Regions from separate parts of the Methylobacterium sp. CM6241 genome, predicted to be linked through region 1. Evidence: predicted binding sites of a transcription regulator. Region 1 holds the regulator's gene; each other region holds the start of a gene.

The links. The regulator PhoB, encoded in region 1, activates phosphate uptake and scavenging genes when phosphate is short. The targets are predictions, from matches to a motif close to TGTCATNNANCTGTCAT.
Region 2: the regulator PhoB is predicted to act here: its motif matches at 4,182-4,198, upstream of ACYQR9_RS20370 (BtaA family protein).
Region 3: the regulator PhoB is predicted to act here: its motif matches at 2,658-2,674, upstream of ppk2 (polyphosphate kinase 2).
Region 4: the regulator PhoB is predicted to act here: its motif matches at 4,042-4,058, upstream of ACYQR9_RS16225 (putative 2-aminoethylphosphonate ABC transporter substrate-binding protein).

Annotation. Positions count from the first base shown of each region.
Region 1 covers NZ_CM139246.1:207,485-213,105, reverse strand. The annotation lists gene pstS (phosphate ABC transporter substrate-binding protein PstS) at 1-452, shown strand, start outside; gene pstC (phosphate ABC transporter permease subunit PstC) at 592-1,566, shown strand; gene pstA (phosphate ABC transporter permease PstA) at 1,584-2,477, shown strand; gene pstB (phosphate ABC transporter ATP-binding protein PstB) at 2,524-3,342, shown strand; gene phoU (phosphate signaling complex protein PhoU) at 3,429-4,154, shown strand; gene phoB (phosphate regulon transcriptional regulator PhoB) at 4,243-4,944, shown strand; gene ACYQR9_RS00990 (winged helix-turn-helix transcriptional regulator) at 5,416-5,621, opposite strand, start outside.
Region 2 covers NZ_CM139246.1:4,348,536-4,354,156, forward strand. The annotation lists gene ACYQR9_RS20345 (homoserine dehydrogenase) at 1-685, opposite strand, end outside; gene ACYQR9_RS20350 (hypothetical protein) at 892-1,377, opposite strand; gene ACYQR9_RS20355 (IS1182 family transposase) at 1,492-2,940, opposite strand; partial or broken gene ACYQR9_RS20360 (ceramidase domain-containing protein) at 2,991-3,200, opposite strand; gene xth (exodeoxyribonuclease III) at 3,287-4,081, shown strand; gene ACYQR9_RS20370 (BtaA family protein) at 4,256-5,503, shown strand; gene ACYQR9_RS20375 (class I SAM-dependent methyltransferase) at 5,500-5,621, shown strand, end outside.
Region 3 covers NZ_CM139246.1:1,376,133-1,381,753, reverse strand. The annotation lists gene sfnG (dimethylsulfone monooxygenase SfnG) at 1-339, opposite strand, end outside; gene ACYQR9_RS06430 (complex I NDUFA9 subunit family protein) at 861-2,018, shown strand; gene ppk2 (polyphosphate kinase 2) at 2,717-3,643, shown strand; gene ACYQR9_RS06420 (enoyl-CoA hydratase/isomerase family protein) at 3,766-4,560, shown strand; gene ACYQR9_RS06415 (carbohydrate porin) at 4,730-5,621, shown strand, end outside.
Region 4 covers NZ_CM139246.1:3,457,860-3,463,480, reverse strand. The annotation lists gene ACYQR9_RS16235 (putative 2-aminoethylphosphonate ABC transporter permease subunit) at 1-1,812, opposite strand, end outside; gene ACYQR9_RS16230 (putative 2-aminoethylphosphonate ABC transporter ATP-binding protein) at 1,821-2,918, opposite strand; gene ACYQR9_RS16225 (putative 2-aminoethylphosphonate ABC transporter substrate-binding protein) at 2,975-3,994, opposite strand; gene phnX (phosphonoacetaldehyde hydrolase) at 4,340-5,167, opposite strand; gene ACYQR9_RS16215 (2-aminoethylphosphonate--pyruvate transaminase) at 5,222-5,621, opposite strand, start outside.

The DNA of each region.
Region 1 (5,621 bases):
GTGGCAAGGGCAACGAGGGCGTCACTGCCACCGTCAAGCAGGTCGCGAACTCCATCGGCTACGTGGAATCGGCCTACGCCAAGCAGAACAAGCTCAGCTACACTCTGATCCAGAACAAGGCCGGCAAGTTCCCGGCCCCGGATGACAAGGCGTTCCAGGCTGCCGCCGCCTCCGCCGATTGGAAGGCCGCTCCCGGCTTCGGCATCTCCCTCGTGAACCAGGCCGGCGACGAAGCTTGGCCGATCACCGCGGCCACCTTCATCCTCGTCTACAAAGAGCCGGCCGACGCCGCCAAGTCCGCGGAAGTGCTCAAGTTCTTCGATTGGGCCTACAAGAACGGCGACAAGCTCGCCGTCGATCTCGACTACGTGCCGCTGCCCGACAACGTCGTCGCCCTCGTCCACAGCGAGTGGAAGGAAATCAAGGGCAAGGACGGCAAGCCCGTCTTCTAAGGCACGTCCTCACGGACCGAACCACCCTCTCAGGCCCGGCGAAAGCGTCGGGCCTGCTCCACGAGAAGACATGGCGACACACCTCGCCACCCGTCTCCCCACGCGATACGACCCCTCAAGGTGAAGAAGTAGACGTCGGATGGCCGCCTTGACTGAACAGATTTCGCTGGCCCGCACGGGCTCCCCCGCTCGCAAGAAGCCGGGCGGCCTCGGCGACCAGCTCTTCCGCGCCGCCTCCTACGCGTCGGCGCTGCTGGTCCTCCTCTTCCTCGCGGGCATCCTCGCCTCGATCGCCTATGGTGGCTGGCCGGCCTTCGCGGAATTCGGCCTCGGCTTCATCACCTCCAGCTCCTGGAACATCGGCCAGGAGCAGTACGGCGCTCTCGTCGCCATCGTCGGCACCCTGGTCTCGGCCGTCCTCGCCCTCCTCATCGGCGTGCCGATCTCCATCGGCATTGCGGTCTACCTCACGCAGCTCTGCCCCGGCTGGGCGCGCAAGCCCGTCTCGATGACGATCGAGCTCCTCGCCTCGGTGCCGAGCATCATCTACGGCATGTGGGGCCTGTTCATCTTCGCGCCGCTCTTCGCCCATTACGTGCAGATGCCGGTCTCGAGCGTAGTGGAGGGCATGCCCATCGTCGGCACGCTGTTCTACGCCCGCGTCCCCTCGGGCGTCGGCATCCTCACCGCCGGCATCATCCTGGCGATCATGATCGTGCCCTTCGTCGCCTCGATCACCCGCGACATGCTCGACCAGATCCCCACCGTGCTGCGCGAGAGCGCCTACGGCATCGGCTGCACCACCTGGGAGGTCGTGCGCCACGTGCTGGTGCCGCAGGCCTCGGTCTCGATCATCGGCGCGGTCATGCTCGGCCTCGGCCGTGCGCTCGGCGAGACCATGGCGGTGACCTTCGTCATCGGTAACGCCAACCGCCTCTCCGGCTCGATCTTCGATCCCGGCTCCACCATCGCCTCGCGCATCGCCAACGAGTTCAACGAGGCCGACGGCCTGCAGCTCAACTCGCTGATGGCGCTCGGCTGCATCCTCTTCATCATCACCTTCATCGTCCTGATCATCGCGCGCCTGCTCGTCCGGCGCGTGAAGGTCGCCTGACCCCGGGAGCCCGAATCATGGACGCCGTCACCACTCTCCCCACAACCGCGGCCCCGGCGCATGTCAGCCGGGTCCGGTCGAGCCGCCGGGTCGCCGACAAGCTCCTCATCGTCGGCAGCACCGTCGCCACGCTGATCGGTATCGTCGTGCTGGGCTCGATCCTGCTCATGCTCATCGTCGAGGGCATGAAGGGCTTCTCGCCGCTGCTCTTCACCGAGCCGACGCCGGGCCCGGGCTCCGAAGGCGGCGGCATCGCCAACGCCATCCTCGGCAGCCTGGTCCTCACCCTCATCGGCATCGTCATCGCGACGCCGGTGGGTGTCATGGCCGGCACCTATCTGGCCGAGTACGGCCGCAACTCGAAGCTCGCCGACGTGATCCGCTTCCTCAACGACATCCTGCTCTCGGCCCCCTCGATCCTCATCGGCCTGTTCGTCTACACGCTGATGGTGCGGCCGATGGGGACCTATTCGGGCTGGGCCGGCGGCGTGGCTCTCGCCATCATCGCCACCCCGGTGATCGTGCGCACCACCGAGGACATGCTGCGCCTCGTGCCCTCGACCCTGCGCGAGGCCGGCGCGGCCCTCGGTGCCCCGCCCTCCATCGTCATCAAGAGCATCACCTGGCGCGGCGCCAGCGCCGGCATCGTCACCGGCATCATCCTGGCGCTCGCCCGCATCGCCGGCGAGACCGCGCCGCTGCTCTTCACCGCGCTCAACAACAACAGCTGGTTCTCGCCCAACCTCATGGGCGGCATCCCCAACCTTCCGGTGATGATCTACCAGTTCGCGCTCTCGCCCTACTCGAACTGGCAGCAGCTCGCCTGGGCCGGCGCCCTCCTCATCACCGCTACGATCCTCGCCCTGTCGATCGTGGCCCGCTTCGTCATCAAGAGCGAGCGGGCGCGCTGATCCCGCGCCCCCGTCCCACCCCGTTTTCGACAAGGACACGCATCCGATGAACGCCGCTCCCGCGATCACGCAGGCCCAGCTGACCGGTCGCCACCAGGCCGACGATCAGGCCCCCATCCGCATCGCCGTGAAGGACCTGAACTTCTATTACGGCTCGTTCCACGGCCTGAAGTCGGTCAACCTCAACTTCCACGACCGCCAGGTCACCGCCCTGATCGGCCCGTCGGGCTGCGGGAAGTCGACCCTGCTGCGGACCTTCAACCGCATCTACAGCCTCTATCCGGAGCAGCGTGCCGAGGGTGAGATCCTCCTCGACGGGCAGAACGTGCTCGATTCGAAGGTCGATCTGAACGAGCTGCGCTCGCGCATCGGCATGGTGTTCCAGAAGCCGACGCCCTTCCCGATGTCGATCTACGACAACGTCGCCTTCGGCTTGCGTCTCTACGAGAAGCTGCCCAAGGCCGATCTCGACGTGCGCGTCGAGGAATCCTTGCGCAAGGCCGCCCTCTGGGACGAGGTGAAGGACAAGCTCAAGCAATCCGGCATGGGTCTCTCCGGCGGTCAGCAGCAGCGTCTCTGCATCGCCCGCACCGTCGCCCAGCGTCCCGAGGTGATCCTGTTCGACGAGCCGACCTCGGCCCTCGACCCGATCTCCACGGGCCGCATCGAGGAGCTGATCGAGCAGCTGCGCTCGGAATTCACGATCGTTATCGTGACCCACAACATGCAGCAGGCCGCGCGCATCTCGCAGTTCACGGCGTTCATGTATCTTGGCGAACTGGTCGAGTTCGGCCCGACGACACGGATCTTCATGAACCCCGAGAAGCGCCAGACCCAGGACTACATCACCGGCCGCTTCGGCTGAGCCCGCCGGGGCCGCGTTCCGCGGCACCGGTCCCGATCCTATGCGATGCGGGCTGCCAGGGGCGGCCTCGGTCGAGGAGTGCGAGCATGCCCAACCACATCGTCAGTTCCTACGACACGGAACTGGAAAACCTGCGCCGCTCGATTTCCGAGATGGGCGGGATCGCCGAGAAGATGATGACCGATTCCGGCAATGCCCTGGTGCGCCGGGACGTGCCCCTGGCCCAGGCTGTCATCGCCGCCGACAAGCGTCTGGACGCGATCCAGCACGAGGTCGAGGAGCGGGCGATCCTGCTCATCGCCAAGCGCCAGCCGCTGTCCATCGACCTGCGCGAGACGGTATCGGCGATCCGCGTCTCGAACGATCTCGAGCGGATCGGCGACCTGTCCAAGAACGTCGCCAAGCGCGTGGTCGCCATCGCCGATCAGATCCAGCCGCAGAAGATCGTCATCGGCGTCCAGCATATGGGCGACCTGGTGCAGGAGCAGCTGAAGGACGTCCTCGACGCCTATGGCAGCCAGGACGTGAAGGCCGCCCTCGACGTCTGGGAGCGCGACGATTCCATCGACGCCCTCTACAACTCGCTCTTCCGCGAGCTGCTGACCTACATGATGGAAGATCCGCGCAACATCTCGTTCTGCACGCATCTCCTGTTCTGCGCCAAGAACATCGAGCGGATCGGCGATCACACCACCAACATCGCCGAGACGATCCATTATCTCGTCACCGGCACGAACGAGCTCGCCGAGCGGGACCGCCCGAAGAACGACGCGTCGAACTACGCTACCGTGTCGATGCCCGCCAGCGCCTGATCGCTGCCCCTGCCGGCCGCTCCAGCACACGCTCGGCGCGGCCGTCGCGTCCATCCGGGACGGTCGCCATCACCCTGAAAACATCCGCATGAACACGCGCATCCTGATCGTCGAGGACGAGGAGGCCCTCACTCTCCTCCTCCGCTACAACCTGGAAGCGGAGGGCTTCGTCGTTGATTCCGCCGCGCGGGGCGACGAGGCCGATCTGCGCCTTCAGGAGCAGGTTCCCGATCTCGTCCTGCTCGATTGGATGATGCCCGGCCTGTCCGGCATCGAGCTGTGCCGCCGCATCCGCGCACGGCGGGAGACCGAGCGGCTGCCGGTGATCATGCTGACGGCGCGGGGCGAGGAGGGCGACCGCATCCGCGGCCTCGGCACCGGCGCCGACGATTACATCGTCAAGCCGTTCTCGGTGCCGGAGCTCCTCGCGCGGGTGCGTGCGCTCCTGCGGCGGGCCAAGCCGACCCATGTGTCGGACCTGCTGGTGGCCGGCAATATCGAACTCGACCGGGTCAGCCACCGCATCCGCCGGCAGGGCCGCGAGATCCATCTCGGGCCCACCGAGTTCAAGCTCCTCGAATTCCTGATGCAGAGCCCCGGCCGCGTGTTCTCGCGCGAGCAGCTGCTCGACGGGGTCTGGGGCCACGACGTCTATATCGACGAGCGCACGGTGGACGTCCATGTGGGCCGCCTGCGCAAGGCGATCAACCGCCCGCGCCAGAGCGACCCGATCCGCACCGTGCGCGGCTCCGGCTATTCCTTCGACGAGATGTTCTCCACGGACGAGTGAGGCCACGGCCGGCTTCGCGCCGCTCAGTCCGGAAAGAGCGTCCCCATCGTGACGATGGCGGGTCGCCTTGCCTCCGGGCGATCCTCGCGAACCGATGCCATTCCGGCCGCCACGAGATAGCGCGTTCGATCTCGGACGTCTGTCCGTTCCGGCATGTGCTCGCCCCGGGGGGCTCAGGCATTCACCCATCTGGCGGGCAGCCTGAGTCCCCCTCTTTTTACAGGGGACGGGTGGCGGGCGCGCCTGTCGAATCTTCCTGGATAGAGGGAACAGCCATTGGGCAGATGTCTGAATCCGTCAGCCCTGGGGGCGGAAATCCGACGTTTGGTGCCCGCTGCCGGGCCCACTTTCGGCCCAACGTCGACGGATCCAGCGGCCGCCGCCATCCGCTGAGAGCGGACATTGATCATGGGCGGAAACGACCGCTCCGCTATGCGGTTTATCCGCTTTCGACGTCGCTACGTCACCTTGTCAGGTGACGTCTGGCTTCAACACCCGCGTGTCATACCAACCGAGACGACGGTCATCGGCGGATCGCAAGGTGAGTTGAGCGACCGGAGCCCCGACTTCACGATCGACCAAGCGAGACCGGCGATCGGTCGGCCCATAGAGATGAGCCTCCCCCCATTGTCGAAGCGCGACGATGACGAGGAACAGGCCGCGCCCCTTCTCGGTCA
Region 2 (5,621 bases), 1.0 Mb from region 1:
CCTCCACCGAGACGCCCTCGGCGTCGATCTCCACACCGAAAGCGAGGCTGACGAGAATGGCGAGCTTATGGGCGGTGTCGAACCCCTCGACGTCGAAGGTCGGATCGGCCTCGGCATAGCCAAGAGCCTGCGCATCCTTGAGGCAGGCCTCGAAGGTCAGGCCCTCCCGCTCCATCCGGGTGAGGATGTAGTTGCAGGTGCCGTTCATGATTCCGTAGACACGCGACACGGCATTGCCGGTGAGCCCCTCGCGCAGGGCCTTGATGACGGGGATGCCGCCGGCGACGGAAGCCTCGTAGGCGAGGGTCACGCCCTTGGCCTCGGCGGCTTTCGACAGGGCCGCGCCGTGATGGGCCAGCAGCGCCTTGTTGGCGGTGACCACGTGCTTCCCGGCGGCGATGGCAGCTTCCACCGTCGCCTTGGCCGGGCCTTCCGAGCCGCCGATGAGCTCCACCACGCAATCGACCTCGCCCGAGGAGGCCAAGGCGACGGGATCGTCGAACCAGGTCACGCCGGAGAGATCGAGGCCGCGGTCGCGGGTCTTGTCGCGCGAGGAGACGGCGGTGACGCGCACCGCCCGGCCCGTGGCGGCGGTGATGGCTTCGGCGCGGCGAGCCACCATCCGGACGACGGAAGCGCCGACGGTGCCGAGACCGGCGACGCCGAGGCGGAGGCTCTGTGACATGGACGCGATCCGTATTTGACTTCGCTCGGCCGAGCGCGGGCAACCCGTCGTTCGAGCCTGTGCGTGACACCGCTCCTTCGAACGGCCGGCTCTTCTGCAACGAATCCCTGTGGGGTGCAAGAAAACCTGTGGGGTGCAAGAAAACCCGTGGCTTCTCGCGACGCGGCGTCGAGCGGGCCGATCGGAGAACGACGGAGCCGCCCTCCTCAGGGCGCGGAACGCCGATCGTTCACCGTCGCCTCGAAGCGCCACGCCGTGGCGATGAGGCCGTACAGGACGGCGGCGTTGAGGCAATGCCAGAGGAAATGGGTGCCGATCGGCAGGCTCGGGCAGAGGGCGGCGTCCAGGGTGCGGAAGGTCAGGGAGAGGGCGAACAGCGCGGCGATGGCGAGGAGCGAGAGGCCGGCGCGGCTCCGTGCCGGGCCGAGGGAGCATGTCTGGGGCATCAGCAAGCCGACGGCGACGCCGACGAGGGTCAGGATGGCGGGGGCGTAGGCGATGGAGCCGTTGCTCAAGCGGTCGACGGATTGGCCCGTGAGCGCGTCGAGGGCCGGTTCCAGCCCGGCAGCGAAGCCGGCAAAGCCGAGGGTCGCCAGGATCGCCGGAACGAGGGTGAGCCCGAGGAGCCGTCGAAGGGCGAGAAAGAAATAGGCGTAGATGAAGAGGGCAATGGGGATGACGTCGGCGAGCATCGCCCAGCGGACGGCGACGGTGTGGAACAGGAACGACCGAGGCTGTGTGAGAACGCAGATCCCTCAGGTTCAAGGCGAATGTCCTGAGAGTGTCGCCGAGCGAAGTGGTGGCCTTCAGGCTCGGATCGCCGCCATCAGCGGACCGACCCCGAACATCTGGATCATCCGCTTCATGTTGTAGGCCAGAACCTGCAGGCTCATCTCTGTTCTGACCCTGGCCAAGGTCCGGGTCAGGAAGTGGGTCGCTCCCATCCAGGCCTTCAGCGTGCCGAATGGGTGCTCGACGGTCTGGCGACGGATCTTCATCGCGTCTGGCATTCGGTCGAGCCGCGCCTGCATTGCGTCGAGGACGCCCTCGTGCACCCAGCGTTTGACACGCCGCGTCTCCGCCGGCGTGCAGCGGGGCTTGAGCGCGCAATCGAGACAGGCCGTCAGGTTGCGGTAGTGGTCCATCTCGTCGCCCTCGGCCCGGCGATCGGACCGGGCCGGCCCCTTGGTCAGGTGCTGGCCGGCGGGACAGGTGTAGTGATCGTTTTCGGCGTCGTAGACGAAGTCCTGTCCCGTGAAGAGGCCACGCTTGGCATGGCCCGAGGTCAGGGTCTTTGGCACGCAGGGCAGCACGCCGGTCCCCTCGCAGGCCAGGACCTGCTCGCCGTTGAGGTAGCCCCGGTCGGCCAGCACCGTAAGCGTGTCGCATCCTGTCGCTGCCTGCGCCAGAAGCCCCATCGGCGCGAGTTGGGTCCGATCATTGCCGATGTTGGTCACCGTATGGGCGACGATCAAGTGATGCTCGGCATCCACGGCCGCCTGGACGTTGTAGCCGACCATGCCGGTGCCTTTGCCGCTGGTCGGCATGGAGCGCGCATCGGGATCGGTCAGCGAGATCTGGCGATCGGGCGCAGCCTCGACCTGCCGGCCTCTCGCCTGGAGAACCTGCATCTGCTCGCGTAAGCCCGCGATCTTCTCCTTGAGCCGCGTCGTGCGCGCCTCGGCGATGTCGCTCGGCTCGCGGTCAGCCCGGTCCAGCGCCGCGAGGTAACGGCCGATGCTCGTCTCGACCTGCGCCATCCGGGCTTCGACCTTGGCGGCGGTGAAGTTCTTGTCGCGGTTGTTGACCGCCTTGAACTTGCTGCCGTCGACCGCGACGACGGCCTTGCTGAACAGGTTCAGCCGCCGGCACAGCACCACGAACTGCGCGCAAGCGGCCTGGATGGCAGAACCGTTGTCCTTGCGGAAGTCGGCCAGCGTCTTGAAGTCGGGCATCAGCCGACCGGTCAGCCAAATCAGCTCGACGTTGCGCTGGCTCTCGCGTTCGAGCCGACGGCTCGACGGGACACGGTTGAGGTAGCCGTAGAGGTAGATCTTGAGCAGCGTCGCCGGGTGATAGGCCGGACGGCCGGTCGCCTCCGGCACCGCGCCTGCAAAGCCGAGTGCCGTCAGATCGAGCTCATCGACGAACACTTCGACGAGGCGAACCGGATTGTCGGCGGTGATATAGTCGTCCAGGCAATCGGGAAGCAGCGTGATCTGCTGACGATCCTCACCTGCGATGAAGCGCTTCATCCCGACCTCCAAGATCGGAATTTACCCTATCAGATCAGCACGTTTTCACACAGCCTGGACCCGATGCCGACGAGGGCGACGAGCCCGGCCAGCGCCGTCGCCGCTCGGTCTCGTCTCGGGCCGGAGCCGGCGAGGCGAAAAGCCAGGAACGCTGCAACGAGGAAGGCGGCGTTGGAGGCGGCGTTCAGCGGCTCGGCCCAGAAGCCCGCATCCCCGCGCTCGCAATAGGCCCGGATCGGTGCGAACCAGCCGTCGGACATCCGGTCTTCCTCGTGTGCGCATACCTTGCCAGCCCGACGCGAAGGCCCGATGACGGGCGGCCCTCTCCGACCGGATCTCAGAGCCCATGCGGATCGCCACCTGGAACGTCAATTCGATCAAGCAGCGGGTCGGCCATCTCGTCGGCTTCCTCGACGAGGCCAAGCCCGACGTGGTCTGCCTGCAGGAGCTGAAATGCCAGGACGAGGGCTTTCCCCGCGCCGAGATCGAGGCGGCGGGCTACGCCGTCGAGACGCTGGGACAGAAGGCCTATAACGGCGTGGCCCTGCTGGTGCGGGCGCCGCTCACCATGAGCGAGATCCGCCGTGGCCTGCCCGGCGACGAGACCGACGAGCAATCCCGCTACATCGAGGCGCTGATCTCGGGAGAGGATGTGGCCCCCGTCCGGGTGGCCTCGATCTACCTGCCCAACGGCAATCCGACGCCGGGACCGAAATACACCTACAAGCTCGGCTTCATGGAGCGGCTGAGGGCGCACGCCCGCGCGCTCCTGGCGGACGAGCAGGCCCTGGTCCTGGCGGGCGATTACAACGTGATTCCCGAGCCCGAGGACGCGGCGGATGCGAGCGCCTGGGTGAACGACGCGCTGTTCCTGCCCGAGACTCGTTCCGCCTTCCGCGCCCTCCTCGCCGAAGGATTCACCGAGGCCCTGCGCGCCTGCGACCCTCGGCCGGGCCTCTACACGTTCTGGGATTACCAGGCCGGCTGCTGGCAGCGGAACCAGGGAATCCGCATCGACCACCTGCTGCTCTCGCCCCAGGCCGCCGACCGTCTGGTCTCGGCTTCCGTGCAGAAGCATCTGCGTGGCCTGGAAAAGCCCTCCGACCACGTGCCGGTGACGATCGAGCTGCGACCGCGCTGATCCGAGGCCCGAGTTCGAGGGCTGAGCTAGCGACGTTCTGGGCGCGACTGCCCCGGGTAAAGGAATGATCTCTCATCGGACCCGTTCGGAGACGATCCTCCGTCACCGGGCGGTCATGCACATGCCGTAACGGCCCTGGAATCGTTCACGCCAACCAGCGACGTGAGACCGTTCATGACGCGCGCAGCACGGGCCATCCGCCGCGAGACGAATCTGGGTCTCACTCAGGCCGTCCATCGCAACCGGGCCTTCTCGAAGGCGGGAGTATCGGAACGCCTGTTCACGGCGGCCTTCAGCGGGTTGGTCTATCCGCAGATCTGGGAAGACCCGGTGGTGGACATGGCGGCGCTCCGGCTGCGGCCGGAGGACCACGTCGTCACCATCGCCTCGGGGGGCTGCAACGCGCTCTCCTACCTCACGGCCAACCCGGCACGGATCAGCGCCGTCGACCTCAACGGCGCCCATGTGGCCCTGGGGAGGCTGAAACTCGCCGCCCTCCGGCACCTGCCCGACCATGCCGCGTACTTCGGCTTCTTCGGCCGCCCCGCCCGGCCCGAGAACGTGGCCGCCTATGACGAGATCATCCGGCCGCATCTCGACGCCACGTCCCGGGCCTATTGGGAGACGCGGCGTCTCGATGGCGGGCGTCGCATCTCGGCCTTCGAGCGAGGCTTCTACCGCTACGGCCTGCTCGGGCGTTTCATCGGCGCGGGCCATTGGCTGGCCCGCCGCTACGGCTGCGATCTCAGTGCCGTTCTGAAGGCGCGGGACCTCGCCGAACAGCGGACGATCTTCGAGAAAGAACTGGCCCCGCTCTTCGAGAAGGCCTTCATCCGCTGGCTCATCCGCCAGCCGGCCTCGCTCTACGGCCTCGGCATCCCGCCCGCGCAATACGTGGCTCTGGCGGGCGATGGCCCCGGCGGGATGGCGGCCGTCTTGCGCCACCGTCTGGAGCGGCTCGCCTGCGGCTTCCCGATCCGATCCAACTACTTCGCCTGGCAGGCCTTCGGCCGGGCCTACGACACCGCGCCCGACGCATCGCTGCCGCCCTATCTCCAGGCCGGGAACCACGCGGCTCTACGCGAGCGCGCCGGCCGCCTCGACTTCCGCCAGCAATCGATGACCGAATTCCTGCGGGAGAGCCCGGCCGCCAGCGTCGATGCCGTCATCCTTCTCGATGCGCAGGATTGGATGACGGATGCCGACCTCACCGACCTGTGGACCCAGATCACCCGCGCGGCTCGGCCTGGCGCCCGCGTGATCTTCCGGACGGCAGCGGACGAGCGTCGGCTGCCCGGCCGGGTCCCGGATTCCATCCTCGGCGCCTGGGACTATGCCGAGGAGGAGAGCCGTCGACTCGGCGAGCAGGACCGGTCGTCGATCTATGGGGCGTTCCACCTCTACCGTCTGGCCTCTTCATGAGCGAGGCGGCGCGGCTGATGGACCGGATGTACCGCTACCAGCGGCACATCTACGATGCGAGCCGGAAGTTCTACCTCCTCGGCCGAGACGGCATGGTCGCGGATCTCCGGCTTCCCGC
Region 3 (5,621 bases), 1.2 Mb from region 1:
TTGGCTGATCGTCGCGATCTGCTTGGCGGCGATGGTCGGGTTCCAGGGGCCGGGCAGGAGCGCGGCGATGACCTTGAGCTTCGTGGTCACAGCCAGCAAGGCGTGGCTGAACGCCACCGATTCATGCTGGTACTCGGCGCCGTAACCGGCGGTGAAGCGAATCTGCGTCAGGGCGTAGTCGAACCCCGCCTCCTCGGCGATCTGTGCGAGGCGGCGATTGTAATCCGCTTCCCAGCTCGTGCGTTGTTCGATCTTGCTGATGACAAGGCCACCGGACACGTTCGGCACCCAATAGGCAAAACGGATCGGCTCCGGAGGGCGATGGCTCGGGCGGGTCATAGTTCTATCCGCGAATGTGAGAAACCAGGCATTCATCTGGAGCGAAAGCCTCAGTTGAATACATTATTGCAGCAAGCATATTATCATTCACTGCTTGTGCTTCATCTTTGATAGATGAAATCTCTTACAAACCGGACCTATAGTCAAAGGAATGGAAATACATTTTCTTGCCGCAGACAAGGACAATCTTTCGATACGCAGCCGTTCAGCGAGAACATTCTATTTCCCCCCGTCGACCTCGCCTCGGTGAGACGATCACCCGGGGTGCATCGGACGCGTCGCGGAGCCGACCTTCGCCACAGGGTGCCGACCGCCGGCCCCTCCGTGAACGACAAGGTATCGGGGGTTTTCCCTCGCCGAATGTTTCATCGCCGCCTGGGCCTCCCGCGCTGCGGTCAACGGCCCTAGCTATCGATGCGCGAGCGATGGTAATCCCGCGTTCAGTGGTGACGGACAGAGACTCGGCCCCGGCCCGGACAGGGCGTGGCAGGGCATCTCGGATGACAGGTGGGAACCAGGCGATGACCGGCTTCGACGCTTCGACCTCTCCTTTCGCCGGACCGTCATTGCCGCGTCCGTCATCGCAGCTGGTCACCGTCTTCGGCGGTTCGGGCTTCCTCGGACGCCATGTGGTGCGGGCGCTGGCCAAGCGCGGCTACCGTATCCGGGTCGCGGTCCGGCGGCCGGACCTCGCCCTGTTCCTGCAGCCTCTCGGCAAGGTCGGGCAGATCGTCGCCGTGCAGGCGAACCTGCGCTACCCGGATTCCATCGCCAGGGCGGTGGAGGGAGCCGACGCGGTGGTGAACCTCGTCGGCATCCTCCAGGAGACCGGCAGGCAGGGATTCCTCACGCTTCAGGCTGAAGGGGCGGGCGAGATCGCCCGTGCCGCCGCCGCAATCGGCGCGCCCTTGGTCCACGTCTCGGCTATCGGGGCGGACCCGCATTCCGACTCTCTCTACGCGCGCTCGAAGGCGCTGGGCGAGGCGAAGGTGCTGGCGGCCCAGCCCCGGGCTGTGGTCCTGCGTCCCTCCCTGGTCTTCGGCCCCGGAGACAGCTTCTTCAACCGTTTCGCGTCGCTCGCCCGCGTGCTCCCGGTCCTCCCCCTCGCCGGAGCCGAGACGCGCTTCCAGCCGGTCTTCGTCGGCGATGTGGCCGAGGCCGTGGCCCGCGCGGTGGACGGGCAGGCCGAGGCCGGCCGCGTCTACGAACTCGGCGGCCCGGAGGTCGAGACCCTCGACGGCCTCGTCCGCTATATGCTGAAGACCACCCGCCGCCGCCGCCTCGTCGTCGACCTGCCCAAGCCCATCGCCATGCTGCAGGCCCGCGTGATCGAGACCGTGGACACGCTGAGCCTCGGCCTGCTGCCGGACAGCCTCAAGCTCACCCGCGACCAGGTCACGCTGCTCCAGACCGACAACGTGGTCTCGGAAGCCGCCAAGGCGGAAGGCCGCACGCTGGACGGGCTCGGCATCCTGCCCACCGCGATGGCCGCCATCGTGCCCGGCTACCTCTGGACCTTCCGCAAGGCGGGCCAGTTCTCGAAGGAGGCCTTCACCGCTTCAGAGGAGGAGGCCGCAGAGCCGTCCTCCCCGCCGGTCGCCCGGCCGAGCGGTCCCCCGATCGGCCCCGATGCGGCCGCCCCGAGCCGGATGGGCGTGCGCTGGGGCACGCGGGGATAGTACGCCGTCTGGAGTGGCGGCGGAGAACGGATGAAATCCGAAACCGGGCGAATGTTTGAAACAGACAGGTTGTGTGTAGCCGCGAAGTTTCGTCGTAGCCCGGAGAAAAGCGTCACCTGCATTGGCGTGCAGGGCTGCGCGGCTACGACGGCACCCAGAAGCTGGCTGGGCACAAACGCGTGGCGTTGATCGATGCCGAAGGGCATGTCCTGGCTTCAGCGAACGTGCAGGATCGCGTTGCGCTGGCTGCCCCTGATGACGGCAAAAAGAGATGGTCCAGCCTGCACTCAGCCAAATTCGACGGTGCCTCACGGTCGAGCGCCGCCAGGATTGGTGCCTGATCCAGGGCACGCGCCACCCCGCCATCGAGAAGCCGCCGGATCAGAGCTGCCCTCATCTTGAGCTTGTCGAAGGATGTCGTGCTGGAACAGCGCCGAGACGTTGAATGAATCTTCGGTGGGCTTCGCCATTGGGGCGGCCCGCACCGACAACGTGCCGAACGCCCTGGATGTCGCAACCAGACGGCTCGCTTGCGTCGCCGTCCTCCCGGCCAAAAATGCCCTCGACAATCCCGCATGAGAATGCAGGCCAATACAGGCTCTAGGGAGCTCGTTGCCGTCGCCGAGGAGGTCTCCTTACTGTCATGCAGTTGTGATCCAAGGGCCTGGATCATTCCCATTCATCAGGAAGGCAATGTTATGGACGGCACGCGCGCCGGGACTCGTCCTTTCGATATCGAGGCTATTCGTCGAGAGATGGCCGACGACTTCGATGAAGAATTGGAGATGGAACTAGAAGACGAGCGCCTTGAGCGACTGGTTAGCGAAATCGATGCAAGCCCGCGTCCGCCCAGCATGGACCGGCGAGTCTATTTCCGTGAGCTGTTTCGGCTCCAACACGAGCTGGTTCGTCTGCAGGATTGGGTCCAGGCCCAGAAGCTCCGCGTGGTCGTGATCTTCGAAGGGCGAGATTCGGCTGGTAAGGGCGGGGCCATCAAGCGCATCACCCAGCGTCTCAATCCGCGCGTCTGTCGCGTTGCCGCGCTTCCGGCTCCCAGCGAGCGCGAGCGCACGCAATGGTATTTCCAGCGCTACGTCGCGCATCTGCCGGCGGGCGGCGAGATCGTGCTGTTCGACCGCTCCTGGTACAATCGCGCCGGCGTCGAGCGCGTGATGGGGTTCTGCACCCCGGACCAGTACGAAGAGTTCTTCCAGTCCGCGCCGGAATTCGAGCGCATGCTGGTGCGGTCCGGCATCATCGTGCTGAAATACTGGTTCTCGATCACCGATCAGGAGCAGGAACTGCGCTTCAACATGCGCATCCACGATCCCCTGAAACAGTGGAAGCTCTCACCGATGGACGTCGAATCCCGTCGCCGTTGGGAGGATTATACCAAGGCGAAGGAAGTGATGCTCGCCCGCACGCACATTCCCGAGGCGCCGTGGTGGGTGGTCGAGGCCGTGGACAAGAAGAAGGCCCGCCTCAACTGCATCAGCCATCTCCTCACGCAGATCCCCTATGGTGACGTGGAGCACCCGCCGGTGCATCTGCCCGAGCGCATGCGCCACGAGGATTACGCCCGCCAGCCAGTTCCGCAGGATATGTTCGTCCCGGCGCTGTTCTGATCGGAGCCGAGGGCATCGAAGGCCGCCTGTCCGGTCTCCCTGCGGTTGCCCAAAGCGGCACGGATGGGCAAGACCCGTGTCGAAGAGGCCGATGAACGGCCGGTCCGGCATGGGAACCCCGCATGAGCGCCACCGACGAGATCCTGTTCGAAACCGACGATGCCGGCATCGCCCGCATCGTCCTCAACCGGCCACAGGCACGAAACGCCCTGACCTTCGCGATGTATCAGGGCCTCATCGACCTGTGCGGACGGATCGAGGCGGACGAACGGATCAAGGTTCTCGTCATTACCGGCGCCGGTGAGAAGGCCTTCGCCGCCGGCACCGATATCGCCCAGTTCCGGGACTTCTCCAGCCCGGAGGACGCCCTTGGATACGAGCGCTTCATGGACAAGGTCCTCGGCACGCTCGAGCGTCTGCGCGTGCCGGTCATCGCCGCTGTCGCCGGCGCTTGTACCGGCGGCGGTGCCGCCATCGCGGCTTCCTGCGACCTACGCATCGCCACACGCGATGCCCGGTTCGGCTTTCCCATTGCGCGGACGCTCGGCAATTGCCTGTCCATGTCGAACCTTCAGCGCCTGTCCGGCCTCATCGGTCCCGCACGGGTGAAGGACATGATCTTCACCGCTCGGTTGTTCGGCGCGGAGGAGGCGCTTTCGGCCGGTCTCGTCGGCGAAGTCGTGGAAGATGCCGCCGCTCTCGCCGCCAGGGCGACGGAACTCGCGACGCAGCTTGCCGGCCATGCACCGCTGACCCTACGCGCCACGAAGGAAGGTCTGCGCCGCCTCGCCGCCGAGGAGGAGGCATCGGAACGGCCCGACGACGATCTCATCCTCATGTGCTACACGAGCGCCGATTTCCGCGAGGGCATGGAGGCGTTCCTGGCCAAGCGCCCGCCGAACTGGACCGGCAAGTAAGGCGCTCCTCACAGAGCACTACTCTGAAGCGGATGTGGGAAGCGCGACACACCGGGATAGGGAATTCCTGCGGCCACATCGCTCCCTCGTATCGGTTACAGCTCTGTCACGCTCTGCATGATAGAGCGCGAGCGGGGGTCGGTCGCCCTGGGACACGCTTTTCCGAGGAATGATGCTCCGCTCGTTTCCTCTTGCGACCGTCGCAGCCCTGATGTCCGGCCTTGCCGTGTCTGGCGCCCACGCCCAGACCGCTGCCGAGATTGCGGCACGGCAGGCGCGTCTGGCGCTGGAGGGGCTCGATATCGGCTCACCGCGCGGCGCCGGCGGCGATCCGCAGACGTCGGTGGCGCAGTCGGTGACCTCGGCCAAGCCTTCGGCCAACCTCAACACCTCGATACAGGACCAGCTCGGCCCGTATGGCGACCCCTATGGCCTGCGTTCCTTTCTGAAGACCAAAGGCATCGAGTACAGCCTCACCTATATCGGCGAGAGCTTCGGCAACGCGACGGGCGGTGTACGGCGCGGTGCGATCGTCGAAGGGCGCCTGGATATCCAGTTCGATGCCGACCTCGAGAAGCTGGCAGGTTGGCAAGGGGCGACCTTCCACACCAATCTCTACCTCATCCACGGCACCGGCCTGTCGCGCTACTACGTCAACAACTTCATCACCGTGAGCGCCATCGAGGCACTGCCCTCTTCGCGGCTCTACGAAATCTGGCTGGAACAGAAGCTGTTCGACGGACAGTTCGGATTGAAGGTCGGTCAGATCGCTGCCGATACCGAATTCGCCGTGACTCAGACCGGCACGCTGTTCATCAATTCCACCTTCGGCTGGCCCAACATCATGGCGGAGGTGCTGCCGAGCGGCGGTCCGATCTACCCGCTGGCGGTGCCGGCGATCCGGGCGAAATACGTCCCGAACCAGAATTTCTCGCTGCAGGTCGGCGTCTTCGACGGCGATCCGGCAGGGCCTTACCCCAGCGATCTCGATCCTCAGCGCCGCAACCGCACCGGCACGAATTTCCGCACCAGCGACCCCGCCCTCGTCATCGCGGAGGCCG
Region 4 (5,621 bases), 1.9 Mb from region 1:
CTCGCGGCGGCGCCAGCCCTGGGCGCGGGCGATCACGAAGCGGTTGACCAGCGCCAGAGCGAGGCGGGCGCCGAGGGCGGTCGCCATGATCACGCTCGCCATCGCGGCGGCGGCGGCCGTGGTGCCGGCCTCGTCCATGTGGACGATGGCGATGGCGGCGAGCTTGGTGCTCGGCCCGTAGAGGAAGATCACCGCCGAGACCGTCGTCATGGCGTTGACGAACAGGTAGACGAACAGTTCGAGCACGGTCGGCAGGCAGATCGGCAGGCTGACCCGGCGGAAGGTCTGCCAGAACGGTACCTTCAGGGAGGCCGACACCGCCTCGAATTCCGGGTCGATCTGCTTCAGGGCCGTCGTCGCCGTGACGTGGGCGACCGTGTAGTAATGCGCCAGCGTGTTGATCACGAGGAGCGCCAGGGTCCCGTAGAGGACGTTCAGTGGGTTCCAGGGCGCGTTGAAGAAGAACACGTAGCCGAGGCCGAGCACGAGGCCCGGCACCGCGAGCGGCAGCATCGCCAGCAACTGCGCGAAGGCCCGACCGGCGGGAAACAGCTTCAGCTTCTCGATGAGGTAGGCCCCGCAGAGGATCGTCATCGTGCCGATGGCCGCGACCGAGAGCGCCATGGCGAGCGAGTTCCAGTAGGGCGACCAGCCATCGGAATCGGCCGCCGCGAAGTCGTAATGGTCCAGGGTCAGGCCGAGGTTGTAGGGCCAGTAGCGGATGAACGAGGCCCAGACCGCGACCCCGTAGGTGCCCACGATCACGCCGGCCACGAGCATGGCGTAGACCAGGACGAGGCGGTCGCGGACCGGATGGGGCTTCGGCTCGTAGGGTACGGAGCGGGCCGAGAGCAGGGACGATTGCCGTCGCTGGATGAGCCGGTCGACGATGAAGGCCAGCACCGCCGGCACCAGCATCAGGAGGCCGACCACGGCGCCCATGGGGAAGTTCTGCTGGCCGACTACCTGGCGGTAGGCGTCGGTGGCGAGCACCGGGTACTGGCCGCCGATCACCTTCGGGATGCCGAAATCCGTGACCACGAGGGTGAAGACCACGAAGGCCGCGCTGACGAGGCCGTAGCGGGCGCCCGGCAGCGTCACGGTCACGAAGGTGCGCAGGCTGCTCGTGCCCATGGCGGAGGCGGCCTCGTAGAGGCGTCCGTCCGAGAGGCCGAGGGCGGTGACGAGGATGATGAGGGCGTGCGGGAAGGCGTAGAGGCATTCGGCGAGGGTGATGCCGATCGGCCCGTAGACGCTGTGGCCGAACAGGAGCCCGCGTAGGAAGCCCTGGTTGCCGAGGATGTAGGTGAGCGCGATCCCCGAGAGCAGCGAGGGCGCGAACAGCGGCAGCAGGGCCAGGGCCAGGAATAGGGCCTTGAACGGCATCGCCGTGCGGGTGAGCGCGTAGGCGTAGCCGAAGGCCAGGGGCACCACGAGTGCCACGACGATGCCGGCCACGGTGAGGCTGTTGAGCAGCGCATCGACCAGGGTCGGCGTCGCGAAGTAGGTGCGGAAGTTGGACAGGCCCGCCATCCCGCCATCCGGCGCCTCCAGGCTCTTGATCAGCAGCGTGCCCAGCGGCAGCGCGATGATGAGCAGAAGGAACAGGCACAGCACCGCGATCAGGGCGGTGCCGATGGCGGCTTCGGGCACGGTGCGGCGCTTGGCGGGCAAGGCCTCCGGCAGGGACAGGACCGCCTCCGGCAGGGACAGGGCCGCCTCCGGCAGGGACAGGGCCGCCTCCGGCAGGGACAGGGCCGCCTCCGGCAGGGAGACAACGAGGGGAGATGTCCCCAGGACGGACTCGGCCATGGCGCGGCTCACGGGCGGGCGGCCACGGGGAAGGCCCGCAGGGCCGCCGGCGGCAGGGAGACGTAGAGGTACTGGCCTTCCGTCAGGGCGAGGTCGCCGTGGAGATTGGCCGAGACGTCGGCGACCAGGGAGCCGCCCAGGTCGAGGCTCGGTTCCAGGCGGGCGCGGGTGAAGGCTCCGAGGAATTCGAGGCTGCGCACCCGCACCTGGAAGGCGTTGACGTCGGTGGGATGCACGTTGCCGACCCGGATCTCCTCCGGGCGGAAGCCGAGGCGCACGGGACTGCCGGGGACGAAGCCGCGCCCGTCCTCGCAGACGAGATCGACGGCACCGACCCGGATTTGCCGGGCCGATCCCACCCGGGCGTCCAGGAACGTCATGGCGCCGATGAAGTCGGCCACGAAGGCGCTAGCCGGGTTCCGGTAGATCTCCGCCGGGGTGCCGACCTGCTCGATCGCGCCGCGATTCATCACCACGACCCGGTCGGCCATGGCGAGCGCCTCCTCCTGGTCGTGCGTGACCATGATGGTGGTGATCCCGAGGCGCTTCTGAAGCTGGCGGATCTCGTCGCGCAGCCGGGTACGGACCTTGGCGTCGAGGGCCGAGAGCGGTTCGTCGAGGAGGAGCAGGGAGGGCGAGGTCGCCAGCGCCCGGGCGAGGGCCACCCGCTGCTGCTGGCCCCCCGAAAGCTGGACCGGATATTTAGGCCCCTGCTCGGGCAGCCCGACCAGGGCCAGGAGTTCGGCGACCCGCGCGGTGACCTGCGCCTTCGGCATTCGCCCGTTGACGAGGCCGTAGGCGACGTTGGCCGCCACCGTCAGGTTCGGAAATAGCGCGTAGGATTGGAACACGATGCCGAAGTCGCGCGCCGCCGGGGGCGCCGTCGAGACGTCGACGCCGCCGATCACGATACGTCCCGAATCCTGACGGTCGAGCCCGGCGATCAGGCGCAGCAGGGTGGTCTTGCCGCAGCCGGAGGGACCGAGGAAGCAGACGAACTCGCCCCGGCCGATTTCCAGGTCGATTCCGTCGAGGGCGGTGAAGGCCCCGTAACGCTTCGACAATCCCGAAACCCTGAGGAACGGCGTCGCATCGCGAAGCGTCATGGCGGTGCCCCCTACTCTTTCGTGTGGTCGTTCAGGCTCGCTTTGCGTCGTCGCGGCTACTTCTTGGCAGCCTTCGCCTCGTAGCGGCGCGACCATTCGGCGAGCACCCGCTCGCGGTTGTCGGCCATCCAGCCGAGATCGTTCTTGATCATCGCGGCCTCGGCATTGGCGGGGTAGTTCGCCGGCACGTTGGCGACGCCCGGATAGGCCACCACCGCGTAGCTCTTGGCGTAGAGTTCGTTGGCGGCCTTGGTGGTGCCCCAGTCGGCGACCTTGCGGGCCAGATCCAGGTGCTTGGTGGTGCCGACGATGGCGTAGGCCTCTTCGTCCCAGCCCGTGCCGTCGGCGGGGACGACGACGGCCAGCGGTGCGCCCTTCGTCTTCTCCGAGGCGCCGCGCATGTCCAGCGACAGGCCGGCGGTGCGCTCGCCGCGCGCCGCCTGGACGCAGGGAGCCGAGCCGGAATGCAGGTAGGCGGCGATGTTCTCGTGGAGCTTGTCCATGTAGGCCCAGCCGGCCTCCTCGCCCATGCCCTGGAGCCAGCCGGCCACCAGCAGGTAACCGGTGCCCGAGGAGGCGGGATGCGGCATCACCACCTTGCCCTTGAGTGCGGGCACCAGGAGATCGGCCCAGCGCACGGGGGTCTTCACCCCGTCCTTCTCGGCTTCCGCCGTATTGAAACAGACCACGCCGATGGAGGCGTCGGTTCCGGTCCAGCTGTAGGGGCCGATGGAATCGCGGAAGGCGGGCTTCAGCGCGTGGGCGCCCTTCGGCTCGTAGGTGGCGAGCAGGCCCTGCTTCTCGAACAGCAGCAGGCTGGAGGCAGCCAGCCCCATCACCATGTCGGCGCGGGGATTATCCTTCTCTGCCAGGAACCGTGCGGTGATGACGCCCGTCGAATCGCGCACCCAGACCACCTCGACCTCCGGCACCGCCCGCTCGATCCCGGCTTTGAAGGGAACGAGCTGATCGTTCTCGAGGGCCGTGTAGATCGTGAGCTTTGTGCGCTCGGCGGCCATGGCCAGGGTCGGCGACGTCAGGGCGAGGGTCAGAGCGAGGAGGCCGAGGATCTTCATCGATAATGCTCCGGAGTCTTGTCGTTCCGACGTTTAAATCCTGATGCATGACAGGAAGAAGACAAAACCCCGTGCAATCAAGTCCAGGCTTTTTGCATATGCTGCCTATTACAAGATCATGGCGCAGAATTACTTACGTTGATTGCGGACAGCCGAAATCGACCCCCGGCGCTTGGCCGCGGGTCGATGTTGAAACCTTTCGATTGCTCCCGTGAAACGGTCTCCAGCCGTGACGCGGTGTCCCTTAGAGTGTTCTCCGCCGAAGCGGATGCCGGTTCGGCGAAAAGGAGCGCGGCAAAACAGAGGTCTAGAGCTGCATCCGACCCAACGTGGTCGGGTGCCGCTCTAGCAGGCCTGTGGCATGCGTCCGGCCGCCAGCAATCCGTTGATATCGGCGACGACACCCGGCAGGTCGGCGATCGTGTCGATGAGGAAGTGGGGCTTGGATTCCGCGAACAGGGTGGCGATCCGCGTCCGCTCGGCGGCGAGGCGATCGGCGGACAGCGCCCGGAACGCGTCGTAGGTCAGCCCCAGCGCGTTGCCCGAGCAGGTGAGCGCCACCGTCCACATGCCGGCTTTGCGGCCTTCGAGGATGCCCGGCACCGTGTCGTCGACCTTCACGCAGGCGGCGACGTCGTCGATGCCGAGCGCGATGACGTTCGCCAGCGCCTGGGCCGGAAAGGGGCGCCCGTTCGGAACCTCGTCCGTGGCCACCACATGGTCGGCGACGTAGCCGTTGGTGGCGGCGAGTGCGACCACGCGCTCCATGACGCGCGCCGGGTAACCCGAGCAGGAGCCGATCTTGAGCCCCCCTGCCCTGAGGTCGGCGATGGCGTCGAGGGCGCCGGGGATCACCGCCGAGTGCTCGGCGATCTTCTCGATCTGCAACGGCATGAAGCGCTCGTAGATCGCGGTGACATCGGAGTCGGTGGCCGGATGCCCGTGGGCGGCCGCATAGCGCGCCGCGATCTCGGGCTGGTTCAGGAGCGTGCGGATGTGGTCCCACTTGCCCATGCCCATGGGCCCTCGCGCCTCGGGCAGGCTCACGGCGACGCCGAATTCCGCGAAGGCCTCGACGAAGATCTGGGTGGGCGCGAAGGAGCCGAAATCGACGACGGTGCCGGCCCAGTCGAGGATCGCGGCCTGGAGTTTTCTCGGGGGGGTGTAGGACATGGCGGGACTTTCCGGGTGACCCGCGGAACGCGCGGGAGGCCGAGGAACGGGCGGTCAGACGGTCGTGATGCTCAGGTCGGTGAACACCGCCGCGACGGCCTCGACCGCGCGCTCCATGTCGGTGGATTCGACGTGGCCGATGCAGCCCACGCGAAACGTCTCCAGCTGCGTGAGCTTGCCCGGATAGAGGATGAAGCCCCGTGCGCGGACGGCGGCGTAGAAATCGGCGAAGCGGTACTTCGGGTCGCGCGGGGCGTGGAAGGTCACGATGATCGGCGCCTGGATCTCGGGCGCCAGGAAGGATTTGAGGCCGAGGCGCTCCATGCCGCGGATCAGCACCTCGCAATTGCGCGCGTACTTGGCGTGGCGGGCCGGCAGGCCGCCCTCCTCGTCGTATTGCAGCAGCGCCTCGTGGAGCGCCGCGACCACGTGGGTCGGCGGGGTGAAGCGCCAC